Linked DNA regions of Candidatus Thiodictyon syntrophicum. The protein of the gene in region 1 interacts with the protein of each later gene in a pairwise test. Links are inferred from orthologs where the notes say so. Each region holds a gene or a part of one and is shown in the gene's direction. Other genes may lie near its edges.

What was found. The genes of interacting proteins can lie anywhere in the genome.
Region 2: the proteins of recO (region 1) and recR interact in binary tests that used the Escherichia coli proteins (3 or more experiments, as listed by UniProt). The link is inferred for Candidatus Thiodictyon syntrophicum from one-to-one orthologs.

What each region holds. Positions count from the first base shown.
Region 1 is NZ_CP020370.1:5,645,834-5,649,549, reverse strand. What follows is about bases 297-3,280. They hold recO (DNA repair protein RecO), read left to right. Parts: upstream 297-1,398; coding sequence 1,399-2,163; downstream 2,164-3,280. Other genes in these bases: pdxJ (pyridoxine 5'-phosphate synthase), read left to right, coding at 2,391-3,146; era (GTPase Era), read left to right, coding at 297-1,143. In the rest of the region: rnc (ribonuclease III), read left to right, coding at 1-248; more of era, read left to right, coding at 241-296; THSYN_RS24040 (glucose-1-phosphate adenylyltransferase family protein), read left to right, coding at 3,320-3,716. UniProt on the Escherichia coli protein: Involved in DNA repair and RecF pathway recombination.
Region 2 is NZ_CP020370.1:3,763,369-3,766,687, reverse strand. The notes cover bases 366-3,319. They hold recR (recombination mediator RecR), read left to right. Parts: upstream 366-1,521; coding sequence 1,522-2,118; downstream 2,119-3,319. Other genes in these bases: minC (septum site-determining protein MinC), read left to right, coding at 2,893-3,319; THSYN_RS15740 (histidine triad nucleotide-binding protein), read left to right, coding at 2,176-2,520; THSYN_RS15750 (YbaB/EbfC family nucleoid-associated protein), read left to right, coding at 1,171-1,494; dnaX (DNA polymerase III subunit gamma/tau), read left to right, coding at 366-1,100. Also shown: more of dnaX, read left to right, coding at 1-365. UniProt on the Escherichia coli protein: May play a role in DNA repair. It seems to be involved in an RecBC-independent recombinational process of DNA repair. It may act with RecF and RecO.

The sequences.
Region 1 (3,716 bases):
ACGCGCACGCGAGCAAGGACCCCAAGACCCGACTACAGGAACTCCTGCAGGCGCGCCGCCGCCCCATCCCCGAGTATGAGGTGTTGACGGTCGGCGGCACCCAGCACGCCCAGAGCTTCACCGTCAGTTGCGTTCTGCCGGATGACGGGCGTCTGAGTCGGGGTGAGGGCAGCAGTCGACGGCGCGCTGAACAGGCCGCTGCCGAGGCCATGCTCATTCAATTTGAAGGACAGGTCGCCCATGGCTGATCCGGCATTGACGCGCTGCGGCTACGTTACGCTCATCGGGCGGCCCAACGTGGGCAAGTCCACGCTGCTCAATCGTATCCTGGGCCAGAAGCTGGCCATTACCTCCCACAAGGCGCAGACCACCCGCCACGCGATCCTGGGTATCAAGACCAGACCCGAGGGTCAGATCCTGTTCGTCGATACGCCGGGTATCCATCGCCGCGGCGAGGGTGCGCTCAATCGCTATCTCAACCGGGCCGCCCGCACGGCCATCGGCGATACGGACCTGGTACTGCTGGTGGTCGAGGCCCTGCGTTGGACCGACGAGGACGCACTGGCCCTGGAGGCCCTGACCACTGCCGCGCTGCCCGCCATTGCGGTGATCAACAAGGTCGATGGGATACCCGACAAGTCGGTCCTGTTGCCGTACCTGGAGACGCTGGCAGCGCGCTACGGGTTCCGGTCACTGGTGCCGGTCTCCGCCGCTCGCGGCGACGGGATCGAGGCCCTGGAGCGATCGGTGATCGCCGCCCTGCCCGAGGGTGAGTTCAAGTACCCGCAGGACCAGATCACGGACCGCTCGGAGCGCTTCTTTGCCGCCGAACTGCTGCGTGAGCAACTGGTCCAGCGCTACGGTGAGGAGTTGCCCTATCGCACCACGGTGGAGATCGAGCGCTTTGAAGCGGTGGACGGGCGTTACCGGATCAATGCCCTGATCTGGGTCGAGCGCCCGGGGCAGAAGGCGATCCTGATCGGCCGCGGCGGCGAGGCCATGAAGGCGACCGCCACCCAGGCGCGCCTGGAGATGCAGAAGCTCTTCGGCTGCTCGGTGCACCTGGAGGTCTGGGTCAAGGTCAAGAAGAGCTGGTCCAGCGACGAGGCGGCCCTTGCGCGGCTGGGTTATCGCGACGGGTAAAGCCTGCGTGCGGGCCGGCAGTAACGAGTCGAGAACAAGTTAAACGCAGACACCATCGTTGTCGTTGTCGTTGTCGTTGTCGTTGTCGTAATCGTAATCGGAGAAGCGATGCAATTCGGGGCACTACGATAATGTCGACAACGACAACGACAACGACAACGACAACGACAACGACAACGACAACGACAACGACAGCGGCGCAAAGAGCGTCCTCTATTGGTATGAAGCCGTGCCTCGCCCTACTGGTGTTCCAACGTGGCTGCGCGTCGTGACGCTGGTCTGTTGCGCGCGCTGGTCCTGCATCGGCGTGACTATGGCAACACCAGCCTGTTGCTGGATCTGTTCGCCGCTGGTGTCGGTCGGTTCCCGGCCATCGCGAAGGGGGCTCGCCGCGGCCGCAGCCCCGCAAGCGCCTTGCTGCAACCCTTTGCACCTATCTGGATCGGCGTGGTGGGGCGCGGCGAGGTGCTGACCCTGACGGGCTGCGAGGCGGCCGGGCGCCCCTTCGCCCTGGGCGGGCGGGCCCTGCCGTGCGGCTTTTATCTGAACGAGGTGCTGCTGCGTGTGCTCGGCCGCCATGACCCCCAGGACGCGATTTTTGCCTTCTATCACGCCGCCCTGGGCCAATTGGCCGCCGGGGAGGACCTGGACTCGGTGCTGCGTCGCTTCGAGCTGCGCCTGCTGGAGGCCCTGGGCTATGCGCCCGGCCTCGACCTGGTGGCGGACGGCGGCGTGGCGGTGGAGCCCGACCGTCACTATCTGGTCGAGCCTGGGCGCGGCACCCGGGCGGCCGCGGCCGACGCGCCGGGTGAACGGGTCTGCGGCGCGACCCTACTCGCGCTCGCCCGCGGCGAGACGCTCGGGGTCGCGCAGGCCCGTGAGGCGCGCGCCCTGTTGCGGCGCCTGCTCGAACCCCATCTTGGCCCCAAGCCGCTGAAGAGCCGTGAACTCTTCCGGCGCTGGCAGGGGCGGGCAAGGGCAGAATCTTGTCCGCAAACGAACGCAAATGAACGCAAATAGGTTCCCGATGATGAGGCTGTCGTTATTGGCGCGGGCCTTGCTCCAGCCAGACGGCGGCTGCCAAGGGGATCGGAACTGACCCCTGCATCCGTAGAGAAGGCCAACTGAACGCAAGGGGAACGACCCGCGGACCTGTAGGTCCGGGATCACTGATCTTATTTGCGTTCATTTGCGTTCATTTGCGGACCAATCTCGTCTCTATTTTCGCGCGCATGAGGGAGGCACTGATGAACACCATAGCACCGCCCGAGGTCCTGCTCGGGGTCAATATCGACCACGTCTGCACCATCCGGCAGGCGCGGGGGACCCGCTATCCGGAGCCGATCCAGGCGGCCCTGGTGGCGGAGCAGGCGGGGGCCGACCTCATCACCCTGCACCTGCGCGAGGATCGCCGACACATCCAGGACCGGGACGTGGAACTGCTGCGCAACATCCTGGTGACCCGCATGAACCTGGAAATGGCCGCCACCGCGGAGATGGGCCGCATTGCCGCCCGATTGCGCCCGCCGGACTGCTGCCTGGTGCCGGAGCGGCGCGCCGAGTTGACGACCGAGGGCGGTTTGGACGTGGTCGGTCAGCGGGCCGCGCTGACCGACTTCTGCGCCATGCTGGCGGAGGCCCGGGTGCGGGTATCGCTCTTCATCGATCCGGACCCGGCGCAACTGGAGGCGGCCCACGCGGTGGGGGCGCCGGTCGTGGAGATCCACACCGGGCGCTACGCCGATGCCCAGGCGCCGCAGGAGCGGACCCTGGAGTTCGAGCGCATCCGTTGCGCGGTGGAACTGGGGCTTGAGCTCGGACTCCAGGTCAATGCGGGTCACGGTCTGGATTACCACAACGTCAAGGCCGTGGCCGCCATCCCCGGGGTCCGCGAGCTCAACATCGGTCACGCCATCGTGGCGCGTGCCCTGTTCTGCGGCCTGGATCAGGCCGTGCGGGACATGAAGCGGGTCATCGACGCCGCGGTGGCGCGCGCGACCTGAGCCATGCCTTCACCCATCGCGGGATAAGAAAGTTACTCTCACGCAGACACGGAGCCACAAAGAAAGAACGTTTTCTCCGTGGTTCCGTGTCTTTGTGAGAGGATTCAAGGAATATGGGTAACGACAGCGGCCGCAGCCGGTGCGTCAATCCTCAAGAAGAGTAAGAGTCCGCCATGTCTTTTGACACCCTGACCCTGGTCCTTGCCGCCAACCGCGGCACCGGACTCGAACCGCTGACCATCGATCGGCCCAAGGCCGCCGTGCCCTTCGGCGGCAAGTACCGGGTCATCGATTTCACGCTGGCCAACTGCCTGCACTCGGGTCTGCGCCAGGTCCTGGTGCTCACCCAATACAAGAGCCACTCGCTGCACAAGCACCTGCGCGATGGCTGGTCCATCTTCAATCCGGAACTGCGCGAATTCATCACCGCGGTGCCGCCCCAGCAGCGCGAGGGCCTCAACTGGTACGGCGGCCCCTTCGACGCCATCCGTCAGAACCGCTATCTGGTGGAGCGCAGCCCCGCCAGCCAGGTCCTGGTGCTGGTGGGCGAGGCCATCTACCGCATGGACT
Region 2 (3,319 bases), 1.9 Mb from region 1 along the record:
CCGCCCTGGCCCTGCTCGCCCGGGCGGCGGACGGGAGTATGCGCGATGGGCTCAGTCTGCTCGATCAGGCAATCGCCTACGGCGCCGGCCAGGTGGTCGAGTCCGAGGTGCGGGCCATGCTCGGCACCGTGGGCGCGGACCTGACCTTCAACCTGGTGGAGGCCCTGGCCGACGCCGACGGCACACGGCTGCTGGCCGAGGTCGAGCGGGCCGGCGCCTTCACCCCCGACTTCGGCGAACTGCTGCGCGAGCTGATCGGCCTGCTGCACCGCCTGGCCCTGTTTCAGCAGGTCCCCGAGACGCTCGCGGCCGACGACCCGGAGCACGCGCGCCTCACGGCCCTGGCCGGGCGGATCGGCGCGGCGGACCTCCAACTCTATTACCAGATCGCACTCACCGGCCAGGCGGATCTGGCCCTGGCCCCGGACCCGCGCGCCGGGCTGGAGATGGTCCTGCTGCGCGCCCTGGCCTTTCGGCCCGGGGAGGGCCTCGTGGGTGCGGGGAGGCCTGCAGCGGCCGGGGGGCCCCGCACGGGCGAGACGCCGGGGGCGCCAGCCAGGGGCGCGCACCCGGCCGCTGCCGCCCTGGCCGCTGCCGCTGCTGCGGCCGGCGGGGGCAGCGAGTCGGGTGCAGGGCCGGTCCCGGCCGAGACGCGGGGGCCGGACCGATCCGAGCCGCCCCCGCCGTTGGATCGGTCCCCTGCACCGGCACCCTTGACCGACACGGCCGACTGGCATCGGTTGGTGGACCGGCTGGGGGTCGGCGGAATCGCCAGCCAACTCGCCCACCACTGCGGCTTCATCGCGCTTGGCGAGGGTCGCTTGACCCTGAGCCTGGACCCGGGGGCGGAGCAGTTGCGCTCCGCGGGGACCGAGGAGCGCCTGCGCGCCGCCCTGGAGGGTGCCCTGGGCGGCCCCCTGCGCCTGGAGATCCGCATCGCCCGCCCGCAGCAGGAGACCCCGGCGCAACGGCGCACCCGGGAGCAGGACGCCCGCGCTCAGGCCGCGCAGGACACCCTGGCGGCCGACCCGGTGGCCCGGCGCCTGCGTGATCAATTCGACGGCCAGTGGGTCCCGGGCAGTATCGAGCCCCTGGACTGACCGTGCCCTATCTCGTCAACCCGGCGACGCGGCCGTGCGGCCGCCGTGGCCTACCTGGAGGCAGTGTATTGTGAAAGGCGGAATCGGCGATCTGTTGAAGAAGGCGCAGCGGATGCAGGAGGAGATGAAGAACGCCCAGGAGCGGCTCGCCCAGGAGGAGGTCGTGGGTGAGTCCGGCGGTGGCATGGTGAAGATCACCATGAACGGCCAGCACCTGGTCAAGCGGGTAGAGATCGACCCCACCCTCCTGGGGGACGACAAGGACATGCTGGAGGACCTGCTGGCCGCCGCCTTCAATGGCGCGAGCCAGCGCGTAGCCGAGAAGGCGAAGGAAAACATGGCCGAGCTGACCGCGGGTCTGCCCTTGCCCCCCGGCTTCAAGCTCCCTTTTTAACTGACGGTTTGCGGATCGGCGTCACCCATGGCCCAGCGCACCCTGCTCAATCAGTTGATCGAGGCCCTGCGCTGTCTGCCGGGGGTGGGCCCCAAGTCCGCGCAGCGCATCGCCTTCCACCTGCTGGAGCGGGACCGCGAGGGCGGCAGTCGGTTGGCGCGGGTGATGGCCGAGGCCATGACCCGCATCGGTCGCTGTCGCCGCTGCCGGACCCTGAGTGAGCATGAGCTGTGCGGACTCTGCGCCAATCCCAACCGCGACCCCGGCCTGCTGTGCGTCGTGGAGCAGCCCTCGGAGATCGTGGCCATCGAGCAGGCCACCGACTACCGCGGGCAGTATTTCGTCCTCGGTGGGCGGCTCTCCCCCCTGGACGGCATCGGTCCCGAGGACCTGGGGCTGGGGCTCCTGGAAGAGCGCCTGCGCGAGGGTCTGGTCAGTGAGGTGATCCTCGCCATCAGCCCGACTGTGGAGGGCAGCGTCACGGCGCAATACATTGCCGAGTGCGCCGCGCAGGGCAACGTCAAGGTGACCCGCATCGCCCACGGCGTCCCCTTGGGCGGCGAACTGGAATACGTCGACGGCGGCACCCTGGCCCTGGCCTTCACCGGCCGGCGCGCACTGTGACCAGCAGGCACGCTTTTCGATGCTATCCACTAATGACCGACCACTGACGACCAGCCCATGACTGATACCATTTTCGGCAAGATTGCCCGCGGCGAGATCCCGGCGGACCTGGTCTACGAGGACGAGGACGTGGTCGCCTTCCGTGACTTGAGCCCCCAGGCGCCGGTCCACCTGCTGGTGATCCCGCGCAAGCCCATCCCGACGCTCGATGACGCCCAGCCCGAGGACGCGCAATTGCTCGGTCGGCTGCTGCTGGCCGCGGCCAAGGTGGCGCGGGCGGCCGGGATCGCCGAGAGCGGCTATCGCGCGGTGTTGAATTGCAACGCGGGCGGAGGGCAGGTCGTGTTTCACCTGCACCTGCACGTCCTGGGCGGACGGCCCTTCACGTGGCCGCCGGGCTGACCGTGGTGCCGCCCATCGCCGACGCGGGTCGCGGCACGGCCGGGGTCATGGTTCCGGCCACACCGCGTCGTAGGGCGGAATCATGATCAAGGCCCGCGGGACTATGCCGCCCGGGTGGCAACGGGTAGCATTGGCATCCGGTCGATCCGGTTGGGTGGTGCGCCCGGGCGCCGAGCGGGCAGGGGCGCCACTGCCGCAACGGCCGCTGGGGACACCTATGACCCACGCCGGCGCCGGGCATCGAATCGCACCGGTGGGCCGCGGCGTCGCACCGGACCCGCGGTCGCGAGTTCGGCAGTGCCGGACGCGGGACCTGACAGCAGCCAACCAGACAGGAGGGCCAGGGGGTCGCCGACCCCCGCGCCAAGACCAATGGCAGTGAATTCCAGACCCCCGGCGGGCGAGGCGCCCCCCGCATTCGAGCTCAAGGCGGCCGGTTTCACCCTGCCCGTCATCCGCCTGTTGAACGGTGACATGGAGGCCGTAGCCGAGCAGATCGGGGCCAAGGTGGAGCAGGCGCCGGACTTTTTTCACAACACCCCGGTGGTGATCGACCTCGGGGCCTTCCCGGAGTGGGCGGGGGAGGTCGAGTTCCCGCTGCTGGTGGGCCTGCTGCGCGGCTACGGGATGATCCCCTTCGGCGTGCGCGGCGGGAGCAAGTCGCAGCACGCCGCGGCGGAGGCGATGGACCTGGCCGTCCTGGGGGAGGCCTATTCGCGTTCCGCCAAGGCCGCACCGGCCGCGGCGTCGGCCGGCGCGGCGGCGCCCGAGGCGGGCCACGGCGCGGCGCCGACCTTTA